Regions from separate parts of the Cobetia sp. MC34 genome, predicted to be linked through region 1. Evidence: predicted binding sites of a transcription regulator. Region 1 holds the regulator's gene; each other region holds the start of a gene.
What was found. The regulator PhoB, encoded in region 1, activates phosphate uptake and scavenging genes when phosphate is short. The targets are predictions, from matches to a motif close to TGTCATANNNNTGTCANA.
Positions count from the first base shown of each region.

Region 2: IZU87_RS03990 (CYTH domain-containing protein) is a predicted target of PhoB. The motif match lies at 3,517-3,534, and genes of this name have one in related genera.
Region 3: IZU87_RS10320 (UTRA domain-containing protein) is a predicted target of PhoB. The motif match lies at 2,728-2,745, and genes of this name have one in related genera.
Region 4: hexR (transcriptional regulator HexR) is a predicted target of PhoB. The motif match lies at 2,675-2,692, and genes of this name have one in related genera.

Region 1 covers NZ_JADPPY010000038.1:21,257-26,230, reverse strand. The annotation lists gene phoU (phosphate signaling complex protein PhoU) at 1-159, shown strand, start outside; gene cysZ (sulfate transporter CysZ) at 356-1,084, shown strand; gene phoR (phosphate regulon sensor histidine kinase PhoR) at 1,271-2,593, opposite strand; gene phoB (phosphate regulon transcriptional regulator PhoB) at 2,601-3,290, opposite strand; gene ubiA (4-hydroxybenzoate octaprenyltransferase) at 3,514-4,404, opposite strand; gene IZU87_RS15105 (chorismate--pyruvate lyase family protein) at 4,472-4,974, opposite strand, start outside.
Region 2 covers NZ_JADPPY010000004.1:182,022-186,995, forward strand. The annotation lists gene IZU87_RS03975 (PHP domain-containing protein) at 1-232, shown strand, start outside; gene IZU87_RS03980 (L-threonylcarbamoyladenylate synthase) at 298-921, shown strand; gene IZU87_RS03985 (ion transporter) at 1,066-2,124, opposite strand; gene IZU87_RS03990 (CYTH domain-containing protein) at 2,300-3,310, opposite strand; gene IZU87_RS03995 (TIGR00153 family protein) at 3,786-4,466, shown strand; gene IZU87_RS04000 (inorganic phosphate transporter) at 4,507-4,974, shown strand, end outside.
Region 3 covers NZ_JADPPY010000016.1:15,122-20,095, forward strand. The annotation lists gene IZU87_RS10310 (LabA-like NYN domain-containing protein) at 1-63, shown strand, start outside; gene IZU87_RS10315 (MFS transporter) at 254-1,606, shown strand; gene IZU87_RS10320 (UTRA domain-containing protein) at 1,767-2,537, opposite strand; gene IZU87_RS10325 (ABC transporter substrate-binding protein) at 3,192-4,280, shown strand; gene IZU87_RS10330 (alkaline phosphatase family protein) at 4,373-4,974, shown strand, end outside.
Region 4 covers NZ_JADPPY010000028.1:2,631-7,604, reverse strand. The annotation lists gene IZU87_RS13340 (DUF72 domain-containing protein) at 1-58, shown strand, start outside; gene IZU87_RS13335 (sodium-dependent transporter) at 409-1,776, shown strand; gene IZU87_RS13330 (hypothetical protein) at 1,971-2,342, opposite strand; gene IZU87_RS13325 (PA3496 family putative envelope integrity protein) at 2,382-2,606, opposite strand; gene hexR (transcriptional regulator HexR) at 2,773-3,639, shown strand; gene uvrD (DNA helicase II) at 3,813-4,974, shown strand, end outside.

The DNA of each region.
Region 1 (4,974 bases):
ACGCCGGTGCTCAACGTGATGTGGATTCTGCGTGCGCTGGAGCGCATCGGTGACCACGCCGACAACCTGGCCGAGTACGTCATCTTCCTGGTCAAGGGCGTGGACGTGCGTCACACCGATACCCATGACCTGAAGCCGCAGGACCTGGACAAGAAGTGAGCTGACGCGCTTCCCTGCCCCTGTGTCGCCTCTTTCGCCCCGCTCCTGCTTACCGGCAGGTCGCGGGGCGATTGCGTCGTGGGAGCGCGAGCGGTGTCAGGCGGCCGACAGCTGCGCCGCGCAGGCGGGAGTGCTAGGGTGTGGCTCCGGCCAGCCCGCTGGCTGGCCGGTTCTTTTGAGATGACGAGGACGTCGCATGATTGATGCCGTATCGGCGCTGGTCCGCGGGACCCGCATGGTCTATACCCCCGGGCTGCGCCGCTTCGTATTCGTACCGCTGGCGATCAACCTGGTGCTCTACAGCATCACGCTGTGGGTGTTGTTCAACCAGTTCGGTGGCTGGATCGATTACTGGATGCTCAAGGTACCGGCGTGGCTGGACTGGCTCAGCTGGTTGATCTGGCCGGTGCTGGTAGTGAGTCTGTTGCTGGTGGTGTTCTTCACCTTCAGCCTGGTGACCAACCTGATCGCCGCGCCCTTCTACGGCATTCTGGCCGAGAAGGTCGAGCATCGTCTGGATGGCACCCTGATCGATGATGACCGTGGCCTGATGAAGATCGGCGTCGACTCGCTGGGGCGTGAAATGGCCAAGCTGGGCTACTTCATCCCGCGCATGATCGCGCTGTTCATCATCGGCTTCATCCCGGGTCTGAACCTGCTCTCGCCGCTGTTGTGGGGGCTGTTCTCGGCCTGGAGCATGTCGATCCAGTATCTCGACTACCCGATGGACAACCATCAGGTCAGCTTCGGCGACATGAAGCAGCGCCTCAAGGCGCGCTGGTGGCCCTCACTAACCTTCGGCGCCGCGGTGTTCGTCATGACGCTGGTGCCGCTGGCCAATCTGCTGTTCATCCCGGGCGCCGTCGCCGGGGCGGTACTGATGTGGCAGAGCCACTACCGTCAGTTGCCGGCGCCGCGTCGTTGAGACAGCCTGTCGCAGAGATGGCTTGTCGCTGAACTGACTCGTCGCTAAGTTGGCACGTCGCTGAAATAGCCGCAGCGTCGTCTGATTGACCAAACGAAACGCCCCGCAGTCGCCTCCTTTCGAGGTGGCCGCGGGGCGTTCTGCGTTGGGCTGGCGTCCGGGGCAAATCATCACTGAATCAGCCCATTACTGGGCTAGCGCACTGCTGGCCTGGGGAGCGCTCGCCTGACAGGCGCGCTCGTCGGGGAAGTGACAGCGGAAGCGCGCACCCTCGCCGGGGTGGCTGTCGATCTCCAGATGGCCCTGATGACGAATCAGCACATGCTTGACGATGGCAAGCCCGAGGCCGGTGCCTCCCGTGGCGGTGCTGCGGCCCTTGTCGATGCGGTAGAAGCGCTCGGTCAGGCGCGGCAGGTGCACCGGGTCGATCCCGTCCCCGTCATCTTCCACCTCGACCAGCAGGCCCTGGTCATCCGCCTTCCAGCGCAGGGTGATATGGCAGTCTTCGGGGGTGTAGCGCACCGCATTGAAGACCAGATTCGAGATCGCGCTGCGCAGTTCCTGCTCCTCACCGCGCAGTGACAGGCTGGCATCGGCCTCGATGGAGAAGGTGTGGCGCCCCTGGGACAGGCCTTCGGCGTCGTCGCGGATATGGCCGAGCAGGGCGCTCATGTCGATGCAGCGACCATTGTCGGACAGCTCGTCGGTTTCCAGGCGTGACAGGGTCAGCAGGTCCTCGACCAGGTGCTGCATGCGGTCGGTCTGGCTCTGCATTTGGCCCAGTCCACGCTGCCAGCGCGGTGGCAGGTCATCGGCGTAATCGGAGTAGGTCTCGAGATAGCCGGCCAGTACCGTCAGCGGCGTGCGCAGCTCATGGGAGACATTGGCCACGAAGTCGCGGCGCATCTCTTCAAGACGATAGAGGCGGGTGACGTCACGCAGCATGACCAGACGCTCGTTGTCACCGAACAGGGTGATGGAGATCTGCAGCGTCAGGTTGTCAGACAGCGGCGACTGGAGCGTCAGCGGCTCGCGGTAGGCCAGCCGATTGAAGTAGTCGATGAAGACGGGGTCACGCAGATAGTTGGTGATGTGCTGACCGCGGTCGTGGCTGGCCTTGAGACCGACCAGCTGCTCGGCAGCGCTGTTCCACCATTCCATGTCACCGTGGTTGTCCAGCATCACCAGGCCGTCGCGCATGGCCTCGGAGGATTCCTGGATACGGTTGAGGATGCTGCGCAGTCGCTCCTGAGCCTGACGCTGGCCCTTCTGGTAGCGGTAGAGACGATCGAGCAGGTCTCCCCAGACGCCATCGCCGGGCGGCGGCTCTTCATGGGGATTGGTGATCAGCCAGGTGTAGAGGCTCTTCAAGTGCTTGAGATGGACGAACAGATACAGCGAAAGACCCAGCGCCAGGCCCCAGCCCAGATGGCCCAGCAGGCCACCGATCAGGCCGAAGCCACCGGCAAGGTAGCCGAGGCGCCATAGCTCGTTGGTCCAATAGCGCATGAATCCCTCAGGCCTGAGCGCTGAAGCGGTAACCGGTGCCGCGGACGGTCTGGATCAGATGCTGATGGCCTGTGCCCAGCGCCTTGCGCAGGCGACGGATGTGCACGTCCACGGTGCGCTCCTCGACATAGACGTTGCCGCCCCATACCTGATCGAGCAGCTGGCTGCGCGTGTAGGCACGCTCCTGATGCGTCATGAAGAACTGCAGCAGGCGATATTCGGTCGGGCCGACATCCAGCGAGTTGCCGTGGGCGGTGACGCGGTGGCTGGCCGGGTCGAGCATCAGGCCTTCGACTTCCACCGCCTCCTCGACTCCCTTGGGAGTGGTGCGACGCAGCACGGCCTTGAGACGGGCGACCAGCTCGCGCGGCGAGAATGGCTTGGTGATGTAGTCGTCGGCACCGGCTTCCAGGCCTTGAATCTTGTTGTCTTCCTCGCCCTTGGCGGTCAACAGGATGATCGGCAGCTCCGAGGTGGTCTCGTCACGCTTGAGACGCCGCGCGAGCTCCAGGCCACTGGTGCCCGGCATCATCCAGTCCAGCAACAGCAGATCGGGCTTTTCATCGACGACGATGGCGTGGGCGTCCTGGGCATTGTCTGCCTCCAGCACGCGGTAATCCGCCATTTCGAGGGCAACGGCGATCATCTCGCGAATCGAGGATTCATCGTCGACAATCAGTACGGTCTTGGAGCTCATCGCTAGATCCCATGCAGCAGTCGGCGCACGCGCCAGAATGACAAGTCGATGACGATTACAACCCGCTTATATGACAACGAGATGACAACTGCCAGCATGGCAGCTTGCACGCAAGCCTGCCAGCCACCTTGGAGGCGCGGCAGGCAGGCATGAACCGTGGGCTGGGGAGCAACAGAGGGCTGGGGTTGCTTTAAATTAAATAATACTAATGTTTATACAGGAGTCAGCTCATCGGCCAGGTCGCCAGGGCGATACCGGCGAAGATCAGCAGACCCGTCCAATGATTGTTGAGGAACGCCTGGAAGCAGGGCGCACGCTCACGCTCACGGATCAGACGTTGCTGCCAGACGAAGGTGACGGCGGCGGCGGCCAGCCCCAGCCAGTAGAAGATGCCCAGCGTCAGGTGCAGGCCGATGCCGATCAACACCGCCAGCATGCCCAGCTGCAACAGGCCGATCATCAGCTTGTCGGCACGCCCGAACAGCACGGCGGTGGACTTGATGCCCACCTTGAGGTCGTCGTTGCGATCGACCATCGCGTAGGCGGTGTCGTAGGCCACCGTCCACATCAGGTTGGCCGCGAACAGCCACCAGCCGTAGGTCGGTACCTCCTCCAGCGTCGCGGCGAAGGCCATCGGAATCGCCCAGCCGAAGGCGGCGCCCAGCACCACCTGGGGCAGATGATGGAAGCGCTTCATGAACGGATAGCTGGCCGCCAGCAGCACGGCGACGATCGACAGCAGCACCGTGGTCAGGTTGGTGAAGCACACCAGCACGAAGGCGGCCGCGACCAGCCCCCCGAACAGCGTCAGCGCTTCGCGCTCCGAAATGCGACCCGAGGTCAGCGGCCGGTCACGCGTGCGCTCGACATGCTTGTCCCAATGGCGGTCGGCGTAGTCGTTGATCACGCAGCCGGCGGCGCGCATCAGATAGACCCCGGCGATGAAGATCAGCAGGGTCGTGCGCTCGGGAATGCCATCTGCCGCCAGCCACAGTGCCCACAGAGTCGGCCACATCAGCAGCCAGGTGCCGATGGGGCGGTCCAGCCGTGTCACGGCGAGGTAGTCGGCCAGTCTGGAAGGACGCGAAGCGGCGGAAGTGGATGACGCGGTCATCGGGGCTCCTGGGCGGGTGGTAGTGGGCAAGGGAAGAGAGAGAAACGAGGCCAGTCGGCCGCAAGGCTCAGGGCAGCTGCAGCGCGTGCTGGAAGGCCGGTGTGAAGCCCTCCTGCACCAGCACCTTGAAGCGACCGTGCGAGAACATCGAGCGGCGCATCCACAGGCTGGTGGTGCGGGCCAGCGGTCTGGGGCTCGAAAGCACCAGCGGGGCACGGCTGACATCGATGGCGCTGCGGGTCAGGTCGGGCTGGCGAAACAGCCAATGGCCCAGCGAGCGCTCGCCCAGCGTCGAAAGGCGATGACCGTGGGCCAGGTCCAGCGCCGCCAGCGAGCGTGCGATCACCCATGGCGTATCGCCATGACAGAGTGCCACTTCGCGTCGCCAGACATGCCGGCGTGGGCCGATGCCCAGCAGGCGCGCCTCATCCAGCCGCGCGGGGCCGGTGTCCTGCAGCAGCAGGCGCACGCGCAGGCCCTGAATGGGCTGGCCATCGCGTTCATCCTGCTGTTGCATGGCGCTTGCAAGACGCTGGGTCAGCGAGTCCGTCGAGGAGAGCCACGCCCACC
Region 2 (4,974 bases), on a different contig from region 1:
TGGCGAAGGCGCGGAACTGGTCAGCGGCTTCCAGAATATCGATCGCGCGCGTGACCTGGCGCGTCAGCTCGATGAGCTGGGCCTCTACGCCTCCGTCGGCAGTGACTTCCACTTCCCCGGCGGCCCGCTGGCGCCCGGCAGCATGAGTCCGCCGCCCCGCACCAAGGTGCCGCCCGTGTGGTGTCATCCACGCATCGCGCCCTTTTTTGCGGCCGACGCTGCCTCCATGTGATATCAAGAGATCACCGTGACGCCAGTCCGCCTGCCGGGCTGGCGCCCAGACGCAAGGAGCACCGCATGGGACAGTTCTTCCAGATTCATCCCGAAAATCCCCAGAAACGCCTCATCGATCAGGCCGTTGCCATCATCCAGCAGGGTGGCGTGATTGCCTATCCGACCGACTCCGGCTACGCGCTGGGTTGCCATCTGGGCGAGAAGAAGGCCATCGAGCGCATCAAGCGCCTGCGTCAGCTGGACGACAAGCACAACTTCACCCTGGTGTGTTCTGACCTCTCGGAAATCGGCACCTACGCCAAGGTCGACAACGCCATCTTCCGTCTGCTCAAGAGTCACACCCCGGGCGCCTATACCTTCATCCTGCAGGCGACTTCCGAGGTGCCGCGCCTGCTGCTGCACCCCAAGCGTCGCTCCATCGGCGTGCGCGTGCCGGACCACGCCATCACCCACGCCCTGCTGGAAACCCATCGCGAACCGCTGATGAGCGTGACGCTGATTCCGCCGGGCGAGGAACTGCCGATGACGGACGCCGAAGAGATTCGCGAGCGCTTCGGACACGCGCTGGATCTGGTCATCGACGGCGGCGCCTGCAGCTTCGAGACCACCAGTGTGGTGGACCTGCGCGAGCTGCCGCCGGTGATCGTGCGCGAAGGGCGCGGCGATATCTCGAGCTTCACGGAGTGATCGCGACAGCGTAGCGCTTCACGGCGCTGACATCGTCTTGCCATACGAAGACGCCCCCGGACCTTGCGGTCGCGGGGGCGTTGTCATTTCTGAGGCGTAGTCATTTCCGAGGCGTTGTCGTGTGCTGAGTGATTCTCGGCTTCGTCAGCTGCGGTCGCGGTCGGGAGGCCCGCTCTCGGGAGGCCCGCTATCGGGAGATTCTGGCTGATCGTCCGATGGCGTCTCTGCGTCAGGCGCAGATTCGGGCTCCGGTTCTGTCTCAGGTTCAGGCTCCGGTTCCGGTTCGCGCGGGTCGCGGGTATCCTCGTCCAGCCAGGTGCCGCAGAACTTGCAGTACTTGGCGTTGCGATCATGGCCTTCACGACCACAGCCCGGGCAGGCTTCGTCGCTGGTCTGCTGCATGCGCAGGCCGTTGAGAACCTCGGCCGAGAATACCCCGGTGGGCACGGCGAGAATCGAGTAGCCGAGAATCATCATCAGCGCCGAGATGAACTGCCCCAGTGGCGTGATGGGCGCGATGTCGCCATAGCCCACCGTCGTCAGCGTCACCACGCCCCAGTAGAGCGCCTTGGGGATGGAGGTGAAGCCGGCCTCGGGCGGCTCGATCAGATAGATCAGGGCGCCGAACACCGTGACGATGCTGAGCACGGTGATGAAGAACAGCAGGATCTTGCGCCGGCTGCGCGTCATGGCCTCGACCAGCATGCGGCCCTCGCCGACGAAGGCCATCAGGCGCAGCACGCGGAACAGACGCAGCACACGCAGTACGCGCACCACCAGCAGGGCCTGGGCGCCCGGTATCAGCAGCGACAGCCAGGTTGGGGCAATCGACAGCAGGTCGAGCACGCCGTAGAAGCCCTTGGCCCAGGTGCCGGGATGCTTCAGGCAGTAGAGGCGGACGGCGTATTCCAGCGTGAAGATGATCGTGAAGCCCCATTCCATGATGCGGAACAGCTCGCCGTATTGCGCATTCAGCGAGGGCACGCTGTCGAGCATCACCACGGCGACACTGGCGAAGATCATCAGGATCAGGCCGATATCGAAGGCCTTGGCCGCCTTGGTATCGGATTCGAAGATCCAGTGGAACAGCCGCGCGCGCAGGCGGCCTGTCGCGGGCTCGTAGTCGCTGGGGTGCGAGGGTGTCGCTGGGGGGCTTTGCGGCGTGCTGCCATATTCATTGGCAGGGCCCTGGCGTTCAGGCATGCAGGCTTCCTTGACGGGCGTGACGACGCCGGATGAATGTCAGGGCGTATCGGGGATGTCTCAGTATGACCTTCAGTGACTGCCCAGCCGCCAGGCGCTAGACCACTGCCCGGCCGTTGTCCATCAGCCAGTGGTCTAGCGCCTGGCGGCTGGGCAGTCAGTGTCGTTTTGAGGTTCAGCCGCGCAGCGTCGCGAGCAGTGACAGGCTGTGCTGGCCGAAGTCGCGAGTCGCCCAGTCCTGTGAGGCGTCGCCGTCGCTGCTTTCCAGCGCCTCGACCAGCGCCACCGCGTGGATATGGCCGGGATGCTGGCTGGCGGCCAGCCGTGATGCGAGGGCCGACAGGGCGGCCAGCGCATGCGCGTGCCACTTGAGGTCGTCTTTCGCCTGGCGGTCGGCGTGCGCATCGAGCGCATCGATGGCGGCGGACAGCAGCGCGCCGGGGTCAGCGGTATCCAGCGTCTTCTCATGCCATTCGCCATCCCGCAGCGCCGCGCCGCGCTTGGCCTTGCTGGCATCCGCCGGGCGCAGTGCCAGGCGGCTGGCCAGTGAATCCGCCAGCTGCCAGAGCACGCCTTCTCTCACCTCGGGGGCGAGTGCTTCGCCGCCGGTCAGCTCGAGCTCGATCTCCTGGATGGCCACTTCGCGACCACTGGCCTTCACCGCGCCCAGGTCCAGCGCCATCTCAACGCCGACGGTGACCTGTTCACCGCTCACATTCTTGTCGCTGCGTGTCGCCTTGACGTCGATCTGCCAGGCATGACGCTCGAAATCGGTGCTGAAGCTGGGCGCGAGCGCACTCAGCAGCTGCTCGCGGGCGCCGTCTTCCAGCGCCTGCAAGGGCGGCAGGCCACGCAGGCCGTCGAGGTCGAGGCCGGTCTGGCCCTCGGGCAGCTCCCACTCCCATTCGCCGCGAGAATGCAGTCCGCCATGGCTCTCGCCGCTGGTCTTGAGCGTCTGGCGCAGGGCGCCCGTGCTGTCGGCATCCTCACCGCTCTGGCGCAGACGCAGCGCCATGCGCGCGCGCTCCAGCGCATGCTCGGGGGTGTCGAAGTAGGTGTTGGCCAGCCAGCGCCGCCTGGGGACGACCGTTGCCAGTTCTGCAATGCTCGCCAGTGTCTCCAGGATGGCATCGCGATCAATGACGGGTTGAGACAGTGCCAGTTTGAGTTCGATTTCCTGCGCCATGATGGGCACTCCCTGTACGGATGAAAGAAGACAGATGCTGACGGATGAGGATGACAGCGGCGCCAGGACCGCAGAGCCTTCGGCAAGCGTGGTGCATGGTGACGAAGGCTCGTGTGTCTCATGCTCGCGCCTGGCCCGCGGCAAGGCAAGCACGGGGAGGGCGGAAGGGCATGCGGGATATCGGCCTGTCGGCAGAATCACACTTATATGACAGCATGATGACATTGAAGTGACAGCAATTGCCTGTCGTCACGTCCTTGGTTATATTAAGAACAGTGGATAAAGCCAGCGACCACGGGTCCTGCCGCTACATGACAATCTCTCTTCTGGAATCCTTCGTGTTCCCCCGAACTGCCGCTGTTGTTGCGTAAATGACAACAGCATGGCGGTATCATGACGTTACGATGAAAGTTATGTGATCGTCACAAAGGCTTTGCTACACTCCGCGCGTCAATCCTTAACGCCGACGGCCACTATGGTAACGACCAACCCTTTCTCTTCGATGTTCGGGCGCTCGCCTTTCAAGGCGCTGCACACCCACATCATCAAGACCGACGAGTGCGCCCAGCACTTGCTGACCTTCTTCGACGCCTGCGAGCAGGGTGATTGGGAGCAGGCAGCCAGCATTCGCAAGACCATCAGCGGGCTGGAGCGTGAAGCGGACGAGTTGAAGACGCAGCTGCGTCTCAACCTGCCCAACTCGCTGTTCCTGCCGGTCTCGCGCTCCGACCTTCTCGAGCTGATCCATGTCCAGGATTCCATCGCGAATGTCACCAAGGACATCGCCGGGATCATGCTGGGTCGTCATATGCAGATACCCACCGCACTGGTGCCCGCCATGCGTGAGTATCTCAAGACTGCGGTCGAATCGGTCTGCCAGGCGCGTCGTGCGTTGGGTGAACTGGAAGACCTCGTCGAGTCCGGTTTCGGGCGCAACATGAGCGAGCTGGTCGACAAGCTGATCAACGAGCTGCATGAGCTCGAGAAGCAGTCCGACGAACAGCAGATCGCCATCCGCCAGACCCTGTTCTCGCTGGAAGCTAGCCTCCCGCCCGTCGATGTGATCTTCCTCTACAAGATCATCGATTGGGTCGGCGATGTGGCTGACCAAGCGGAAAAGGTCGGTACCCGACTGCAGATCCTGATGGCGCGCTGAGCGCCATCAGGACGTCCTGCCATCTGTCCAAGAGTCTTCTATGTCCATCATTGCTCAATACGGCGATGTGCTCGTCATTCTTGCCTGTCTGTTCGGTTTCTTCATGGCATGGGGTGTGGGTGCGAATGACGTCGCCAATGCCATGGGAACCTCGGTAGGTTCCAAGGCGATCACCATCAAGCAGGCGATCATCATCGCCGTGATCTTCGAATTCCTCGGTGCCTGGCTTGCCGGTGGTGAGGTGACTGACACCATCCGCAAGGGCATCATCGACCCGTCACTGCTGATCGAGAATCCACAGTTCCTGGTCTACGGCATGCTGGCCTCGCTGCTGGCCGCCGGTATCTGGCTGCTGATCGCTTCCATGAAGGGCTGGCCGGTCTCGACCACCCACTCCATCGTCGGCGCCATTGTCGGCTTCTCCGCTGCGGGTCTGGGCGTGGATGCCGTCGAATGGACCAAGGTCGGTCAGATCGCGGCCTCCTGGCTGGTCTCGCCGCTGCTGGCG
Region 3 (4,974 bases), on a different contig from region 1:
CTCGCCCTGATGAAAAGCGCCCATCACTTCCGCGAAGTCGATGCGAGCCTGCTGATGCGCTGAAGTTTGCCAGGCGCTCCTCTCCCTTTTGATGAGCTAGTTTTCTGTCATGTCCCATCAGTCATGTCGCATCGGACATTACTGATGTCGCATTGAGCGTGATCGCCCTATACCGCGTGCCGCAGGATGACGCAGGGAGCTGTGCGCTGTTCAAGCCACACCTCTTCCCGATTCCTCTCAGGCGGAGCAAGACATGAACAACAACAAGACAGGCGGGACCGACAGCATCTCGCCAGCCACGCTGAGACGCGTGCTGGCAGCCTCTGCCATCGGCAATTTCATCGAATGGTTCGACTTCGCCATCTACGGCTTCATGGCCGTGATCATCTCGCAGCACTTCTTCCCGCAGGGCGACCCGACTCTGGCACTGATCCAGACCTTTGCCGTCTTTGCGGTGTCCTTTGCCTTGCGCCCCCTCGGCGGCATCTTCTTCGGCACCCTGGGGGATCGCATCGGGCGCAAGAATGTCCTGGCCATCACCATCATCATGATGGCCAGCGCCACCGCCTTGATCGGTCTGTTGCCGACCTATCAGAGCATCGGCATGCTGGCGCCGCTGCTGTTGACGCTGGCTCGCTGCGCTCAGGGTTTCTCGGCCGGCGGCGAATACGCCGGTGCCTGCGCCTTCGTGATGGAGCACGCCCCTGACGACAAGCGGGGCTGGTACGGAAGCTTCATTCCCGTCTCGACCTTCAGCGCCTTCGCCACAGCAGCAGCACTCGGTCTAGGCCTCAACAGCCTGGTATCGGAAGCCACCATGCAGGCATGGGGCTGGCGTGTCCCCTTCCTGAGCGCTGCACCACTGGGGCTGATCGGGCTTTACATGCGCCTCAAGCTGGATGACTCACCGGCGTTCCGCCTGATTCAGCAGGAACACAACGCCACCAGCGCCCCGCTCAAGGAAACACTGACCACCCACGGCAGCACCATCGTAAGCCTGATGGCCTTCATCTCTGCCACGGCGCTGTCGTTCTACATGTTCAGCACCTATTTCGCGACCTATATGCAGGTGGCGGGCGGCGCCACGCGCCAGACAGCATTGCTGGCAAGCCTGGGCGGCCTCATCGTCGCCGCATTGCTATGCCCGTTGGCCGGGCGGTATTCGGACCTTGTCGGGCGACGCAATACCATCATCACGGCGTGTGGCAGTCTGGCCATCGCGGTATTTCCCGCCTATTCGCTTGCCGCGAGTGGCACCTTGTGGGCGTCCATGCTGGGCGCTTCATTGATGGCGGTCGGTGCCGTGCTCTGCGGTGTCGTCACGGCCGCACTGCTCTCGGAGCAGTTCCCGACCCGGGTGCGCTATACCGCCTCGGCACTCAGCTACAATGTCGCCTACACCATCTTCGGCGGCACCGCCCCGCTGGTCGCCACCTGGTTGATCGACTTGAGCGGCAACAACCTGGCACCCGCCTGGCACCTGATCGCGATCGCCGCCGTGGCCCTGCTCGGTGGCCTGCGACTGCCGGAAACCCGAGGCATCTCGCTCACCGACATCCCGGAGACTCCCCGCAGGAGAGCGTCGAGCGTCATACCGGCCGCATGAACTGAGATCTCGTGACCACTGATGAAATCGGCCTGACAGACATGCCCCCTCAGCGATGACAAAACACCCGCCACAGCGACTGATTCTCGCCATGGCGGGTGTTTTCGTCTGGGCCACCAGCGGCCTGCCAGGCATTCAGGCTTCGCCGCGAACTTTCCAACTAGCTCTGTGGTGCGGCACTCAGCGTCAATTCGATGGCATCGTGGCGCCAGTGTTCATCATCGCAGTCCACCGCGCGGCCATTCTGATCGAAGTTGATGCGGGTGATGCGCTGCGCGGGGCTGCCCTGCGCGGCGTTCAGCGCGGCGGCGGCCTCAGCGTCGAACACCGTGGAGGCCAGCTCGAAGCTGACGCGACTGACACGAATGGCGTATTCATGCCGGTAGAGGTCGGTCAGGGAGTGGGCACCGAGGTCGAAATCGAGGATGCCCGGGAAACAGTCACGTCGCAGGTGATGGCAGACATGCAGCACGCGCCGCCCGTCGATACGCCGCACGCGAGTGATGCGATAGACCACTGAGCCCTCCGCAATCCCCAGCCGCCGCGCGATCACCGCGTTGGCAGCGACTTCTCCTGCCGCCAGTACCTCGGTGCTGGCCACCCGCTGCTGTGACTCGACCATGTCGCGAAATGGCAGGCACGCCAGCAAGTCATAGCGCAGTCGTGGCGGCGAGACGAACCAGCCCCGCCGATTCTCGCGATAGATACGCCCCTCCGCCTCCAGCTGCAGCAAGGTATCGCGCAGGGTGACCCGCGTCGTGGCAAAGCGTTCGATCATCTCGCGCTCGGAGGGCAGGCGCTGTGAAGCGCGTAGCGGCGCTGCCTCAAGATGGTTCAGTAGCCTGGCCTTGAGCCCTGCCACGGGGACATCCGTGTCAGGAGTTGCCGATGAAGCGGCGTCACTCTGGGGCTCAAGCGAAGATGAAGGCATGCGAAGTTCCTGAAAGGTAACGAAAGACAGCAATTTCTGGCGAGTCACTTGCATGACATCCAGAGCGTCCAGGATGGAAAGGGTCAGAGCGAAGCGATTTCTGTGGTCTAGTTCAGACGCCCCGTAAAGCTCAGTGCGACTTTTCAAGACACGCTTGTCGAGACACGCATGAGGAGAATAGTGGCATTGGCGTGACAACTCGGTGACAGCACAACTCTGGCTGCCACGCCAGGTCAGTCATCACGCGCTGACTCATGCCTTGCACGCCCTGCTTTGCACACTTATGGCTGTGGAAGATAGCGAGGACCGGGGCCCGCGGCAAGGCACGAAGAAGGCACGGAGAAGGTATGAAGGAGACAGAGCCAGAGCCGTCACCCCATGCCATGACAACGACATGTTGACGACACGCAACTGTCACAGGCGAGCGCTAGAGTCGATCGTGCCTTTCGAACTGAACTAGACCACACAGCCTCGGCTGTCTCGACACTTGCCTGAGCACTTGGCAGAGCACTGGTCTGATCAATGATCCGAGAACTGGCCTGAGCAATGACCTGAGCACCCGGATGTGCTCTCAGCGTGTCGACAGGGTACCTGATACCCGTCACGCCTTACCTTCAGAGCAGCGATTGTTCATCACCTACTGGGGAAATCTCCTTGAAGTCGATTGCCACTACCTCATCCCGCTCCACCGGCCTGCTGGTTTCCACCTGCATGGCCGCCCTGTTGGGCAGTGCCTCCGTCAGTGCCGCCGACATGCCGGCTGACCTTCTCGAGGCCGCTCAGTCCGAAGGCCGTGTCGATAGCGTCGGCATGCCGGACAGCTGGGCCAACTGGAAGGACACCTGGGCAGACCTCGAGTCGAAGTATTCCATCGCGCATAGCGATACCGACATGAGCTCCGCCGAGGAAGTCGCCAAGTTCAAGGCCGAGGGTGAGAACGCCACCGCCGATATCGGTGACGTGGGCTTCGCCTTCGGCCCGATCGCGGTACAGCAAGGCGTGACCCAGGCCTACAAGACCACGACCTGGGAGCAGATCCCGGAATGGGCCAAAGACAAGGATGGCCACTGGGTACTGGGCTACACCGGCACCATTTCCTTCATGATCAACAAGACGCTGGTCAGTGAAGATGAGCGCCCGACCTCCTTCGCCGACCTCGCCGAAGGTGACTACAAGGTGTCCGTCGGCGCCGTGGGCAAGGCCTCCCAGGCCAACAACGCCATTCTGGCCGCTGCCTTCGCCAATGGCGGCAAGGAATCCGACCTGACACCGGGCCTGGAAGTCTTCGCGGAGCTGGCGCGCCAGGGCCGTCTGTCACTGGCAGAGCCGAGCATCGCCAACCTGGAGAAAGGCGAAGTCGAAGTCGCCCTGCTGTGGGACTTCAATGCCTTGAACTATCGCGATCAGATCAACCGCGACACCTTCGAGGTCGTCATCCCGTCTGATGCCTCCGTCACCTCCGGCTACGCCACCATCATCAACAAGCATGCCGCGCACCCGAATGCCGCCAAGCTGGCCCGTGAGTACATCCTCTCCGATGCCGGTCAGCTGAATCTGGCCAAGGGCTATGCCCGTCCGATCCGCGCCGAGCACCTCACCCTGCCCGAGGATATCGCCGCCAAGCTGCTGCCCAACGAGCAGTACGCCAATGCACGTCCAGTTCAGGACTTCGCGGGCTGGGAAGCCAGTGCCAAGCAGCTGCCGCGTCAGTGGCAGTCCCAGGTACTGATCCACCAGCAGTAATCCCCGGCCTCTGCTTCACGCGAGCAGAGCGCGCACCATCCTGATAGACGGCATCGCCTTTGCGGTGCCGTCTTGAGCTTCACGGAGTCACCATGTCTCAGCGTGTCATTCTTATCGTGCTCGACGGCCTCAACCACGCCGTGGGTCATCATGCCATGGGCTATCTGAGTGCCCTGGTCGAGGCCGGCCGTGGCCAGTATCAATCACTGGACTGCGAGCTGCCGGCCATGTCGCGCCCGCTCTATGAATGCCTGCTGACCGGCGAGCTGCCTGTCAACTCAGGTATCGTCAACAACGGTATCGTGCGCCGCTCACGCGGCATCAGCCTGTTCGACCTTGCCAGCCAGCAAGGCAAGCGCACGGCTGCCGCCGCCTATCACTGGGTCAGCGAACTCTATGTCGCGGCCCCCTTCGTGCCGGCCCGCCATCGCTGGCTCGACAACCCGGAATCCGCCATCCAAGCGGGCATCTTCTACTGGCAGGATCATTATCCGGATGACCATCTGTTCAGTGACGCCGAAATGCTGCGCCTGCGTCACGACCCGGATTTCCTGCTGGTGCATAGCATGAACATCGACGATGCCGGCCATCGTCATGGCGGCGACACGCCGCAGTATCGCAATGCCGCACGGCATGCCGACGTCGCGCTGGCCGACTACCTGCCGGCATGGCTGGAAGCCGGCTATCAGGTGAT
Region 4 (4,974 bases), on a different contig from region 1:
ACTGGACCGCCCCTTGATCGGGGCCTTTCCGGGAGAGGGGCAGGGCAGCCTGTTCTGACGCTCCACCTGGCCGTGAGGTTTCTCCTGTGAGGCCATGGTCTGATGGTGGCTTGCTGGCAGATGGCCCCTCAATCGAGTAGCTTTAGCCACATGTTGCCGTTACCGCGGCGATATTTACCGGAGATGGGCAGTCTGCCCGTTCCGGCGTGCCTATCGGCACTTGCCCGTCATTCCCCACGACCTACCCGGTCAGCGTGAATGCCGGGAGCACCACAGCAGTGATCCTGCGACGCCATCGTGTTGGCCACGGATGATCCGTCCGCATTGGCAGCATGATGCAACAAGCACAACAAGGTGCCCGAAGTCGCTACCAGCGACTGGCACCCTCGCGACGAATCAGGGATTCACATGTCATCCAAACCGCATTCCCACGCACAGTGGTCTTCTCGCCTGGCCTTTACCCTGGCTGCCGTCGGTTCATCCGTCGGTCTGGGCAATATCTGGAAATTCCCCTACATGACAGGTGAGAGCGGCGGCGGTGCCTTCGTCCTCGTCTATCTGATCTGCATCCTGCTGATCGGTCTGCCGATCCTGATGTCGGAATGGCTGCTGGGCCGTCTGGGGCAGAAGAACCCCATCTCGACCATGAGCCACATCAGTGCCCGGCTCAAACGCAGTCCCGCCTGGGTCTTGATCGGGGTGGCCGGCGTGCTCGGCGCCTACCTGATCCTGTCCTTCTACAGTGTCATCGGCGGCTGGGCGCTGGCCTTCATCGCCGACGCGGCCAGCGGCAGTTTCGAAACCCTGACCTCTGACACGGCCGGTAGCCTGTTCGGCGGTCTGCTGGGGGACCCGACCACACTGCTGGCCTGGCACAGTGCCTTCATGCTGATGGTGATCCTGGTCGTGGCTGGCGGGGTCGCCGGCGGCTTGGAGCGTGCCGCCAAGATCCTGATGCCGCTGCTGGCGGTGATGTTGATCGTGCTGGTCGGCTACGCCGCCACCACCGATGGCTTCGCTGATGCGGCCGCCTGGCTGCTGACGCCGGACTTCTCCAAGCTCGACAAGGATGGCGTGCTGGCGGCCATGGGGCATGCCTTCTTCACCCTGTCACTGGGCATGGGCATCATGATGGCCTACGGCTCCTACCTGTCCGATGACGTCAACATCGGGCGTACCGCGCTGGTCGTGGTGGTGCTGGATACCGTCATCGCCCTGCTGGCCGGTCTGGCCATCTTCCCGGTGGTGTTCTCCAACGGCCTCGACGCCGCTGCGGGCCCGGGCCTGATCTTCCAGACCCTGCCGCTGGCCTTCGGCCACATGCCGGGCGGTGAAGTCTTTGGCGTGGTGTTCTTCGTGCTGCTGGTATTCGCGGCCTGGACCTCAGGCATCTCGCTGCTGGAGCCCATCGTCGAATGGCTGGAAGAGAAGACGCCGATGTCTCGCGTCGGCTCGGCCTGGGTCGCGGGTATCGCCACCTGGCTGCTGGGCATCGCCACCATCCTGTCCTTCAACCTGTGGAGTGACGTGGCGCCGCTGGGCATGTTCGCCAAGTTCGAAGGCATGACCATCTTCGACCTGCTCGACTACGCGACCAGCAAGCTGATGCTGCCGCTGACCGGTCTGGCGACCATCGTCTTCGTCGGCTGGTTCATGGGTCGTGACGAGGTGCGCAGCCAGCTCAACATGAGCGACTCGGCCTTCTCGCTGTGGAGCTTCGTGGCGCGCTATATCGCCCCGATCGGTGTGGTCGTGGTGTTCGCGTCCAGCCTGTAGGTCTCGAGAGATCTCGAGAGATCTCGTGAAACACTTGCCATGACATGTCTCAGGCCTGTCATGGCAGGCAATGCGAAAGGCCCGCCATCCGGCGGGCCTTTCCTGTTTCTGAGCCTGGAGAATCTCAACCCGGTCGCGCGCTTGCCTGGCAGGCGTCATGGCTGGGTAGCGCTGCGCTGCGTGGCCGTTGTCTGTCATTCGTTTGACGTAGAAGATTCATCCTTTCCGAGAGGAAAAGTCGCCATCAGGCGTGAGCCTGGTTTCAGGTATTGAGAGGCGCATGGCGGCGGATACGCACTGAAATGGTGCATCAAGGATGATGGCGGCACGCGATAGAGGAGAAATGTGACAAACAAAAGAAGAGCGGTGGGGCGGAAAATGAGGTGAGAAAAAACGAATATTTCGGGATTGATGAGCAGGGCATCGGGCATGACAGCGCAGAAGGCGTTTCTGTCAGGGGTGATGATGCTGAAATTGCGCGAGAGGGGAGTACGACCATGCTCGAAAGAGATGGTGGAGGGTGTCGCATGGAGCCCGAACCCTGGCGGATCAGAGCGTGAAAACATCACTGATCGGCGGGGAGCGTATCGCCTCCCCGCCTGGAATCAGTGGGTGTCGATATCGCTTTCAGTATCCATTTCCAGCACTTCGATGTCGCTTAAATCCTCGCTTAGGCGCTTGATTTCGTTGTGCAATTCTATTCCACGCCGGGCGCGGAGATGGCGGACTGCGCTTTGTTTCTTGCGGGCCTGATGTTCGTCGGCACCGAGAGTCATGAAAATATCGAGAAGCTCTTTCTTGAGCGTATCTACCTGCTCTGAATTACGCATGATTCGACCTCCATGGCATCCAAAGGATGTGGGCTTTCACTGGCGCCACACCGTTTTACTATAGCTCACTTGACAAAATTGTGACTATAGCCTGCCTGTGCAGGCGACACCCCTGGGGGGATGACGTAAGCTCAGGCATGCCCATGAAGTCTGCAAGGAGTGTGCCGTGAGCCATGCCATCTTCGACGACCTGAGGAGCCGGATGGAGAATTTCCGCCGCTCTGAACAAAAGGTCGCACGCTATGTCCTTCGCCATCCGGAGGAAGTGATTCACATGCGGATCGTCGATCTGGCCAGCGAGTCATCGGTCAGTGAGCCGACGGTCGTGCGTTTCTGTCGGGCAATGGGCTTCGCCGGCTTCCAGGATTTCAAGCTGCAGCTGGCGCAACGCCTCGCCACCGGTACCCAGTTCGCCCAGTTCTCAATGAATGACTCCGACAGCGTGGCCGAGTTCTCGCACTCGCTGTTCGATTCCACCATCGGCACCCTGCTGTCGGTGCGTGACCGCCTGGACGCCGAAGCCGTCGCGCGCGCCATCCACTCGCTGGCCTCCGCCAGCCGGGTCGAGTTCTACGGCTATGGTGCCTCGGGCGCCGTGGCTCACGATGCCCAGCACAAGTTCTTCCGCCTGCAGATCTCCACCGCCGCCTACACCGACCCGCACATGCAGAACATGTCAGCGGTGACGCTGGGGCCGCGCGACGTGGTGGTGGCCATCTCCCAGACCGGCCGCACCAAGGCGCTGATCGCCAGCGTGCGTCTGGCGCGGGACGCCGGCGCGACCGTCATCGGGCTGTGCCCGAGTGGTTCGCCACTGGCGGATGAAGTCACGCTGCCGCTGCACATCGATGTGCACGAAGACACCGAGATCTACACTCCGATGAGCTCGCGTATCGCGCACCTGGTGATCGTCGATACGCTGGCGGTCGGTGTCGCCAAGGCGCGTGGACCCAAGCTCAAGGAGCAGCTGGAGGCGGTCAAGAAGAGCCTCGCCACCCTGCGCATCGACGACCACGACTTCGATACCCACTGAGCACCGCCCGGGCGTCATCTATCTTGAAGGCAAGTGCAAGGCACGTATGTGCAAGGAAGGCCGGCGCGGGGAAGAGCAGGGCAGGCCGCTGTGATAAGGTGGATGCCTGAACAGGGGCAGCGAATCTCACGCTGCTCCGCTCCTCGACTCCTCTGCCCTGTGGTGAGCCCTGCATGTCCGAATCGCCCCTCCTCGATCACCTCAACACGCATCAGCGTGAGGCCGTGTCCGCGCCGCCGGGCAACATGCTGGTACTGGCGGGGGCCGGTTCCGGCAAGACCCGCGTGCTGGTTCACCGCATCGCCTGGTTGATGGACCAATACCAGTTCTCGCCCTACGCCATCCTGTCGGTGACCTTCACCAACAAGGCCTCGCGGGAGATGCGCACGCGTCTCGAGGCGCTCAATGGCAGCAGCCTGCGCCACATGTGGGTCGGCACCTTCCACTCCATCAGTCATCGTCTGCTGCGCACCCACTGGCAGGAGGCGCGCCTGCCCGAGCACTTCCAGATCATCGACAGCGATGACCAGCTGCGCATGGTCAAGCGGCTGCTCAAGGAGCACAACGTCGATGACGAGCGCTGGCCGCCCAAGCAGGTCCAGTACTTCATCGCCGGCTGCAAGGAGGAAGGTCTGCGCGCCCATCAGGTGCAGACCCATGGCGATGCCTACATGGGCAAGATGGTCGAGATGTATGAGCTCTATCAGCTCGCCTGTGAACGCGGCGGGCTGGTCGATTTCGGTGAGCTGCTGCTGCGCTCGCTGGAGCTGCTGCGCGATACGCCGCACCTGCTGGCGCATTACCGCGAGCGCTTCGCCCACCTGCTGGTCGACGAGTTCCAGGATACCAACACCCTGCAGTACGCCTGGCTGAAGCTGCTGGCCGGTGATCGCGAGTGCATGACCGTGGTCGGCGATGATGACCAGTCCATCTACGGCTGGCGTGGCGCGCGGGTCGAGAACATCCAGCGCTTTACCGAGGAGTTCGCCAACACCCGCGTGGTGCGTCTGGAGCAGAACTACCGCTCCTCCAGCGCCATTCTGGAGGCCGCCAACGCCCTGATCAGCCACAACGGCGGGCGCATGGGCAAGGAGCTGTGGACCGACAGCGGTCGCGGCGAGCGCATTCGTGTCTATGCCGGCTTCAATGACATCGATGAGTCGCGCTACATCGCCGATACCATCCGTGAGCTGGTCAATGAGCATGGCTACAGCCGCGACGAGATCGCGATCCTGTATCGCTCCAACGCCCAGTCACGCGTGCTGGAGGAGACGCTGATCCGCCAGGGCATGCCGTATCGCATCTATGGCGGCCAGCGCTTCTACGAGCGTCTCG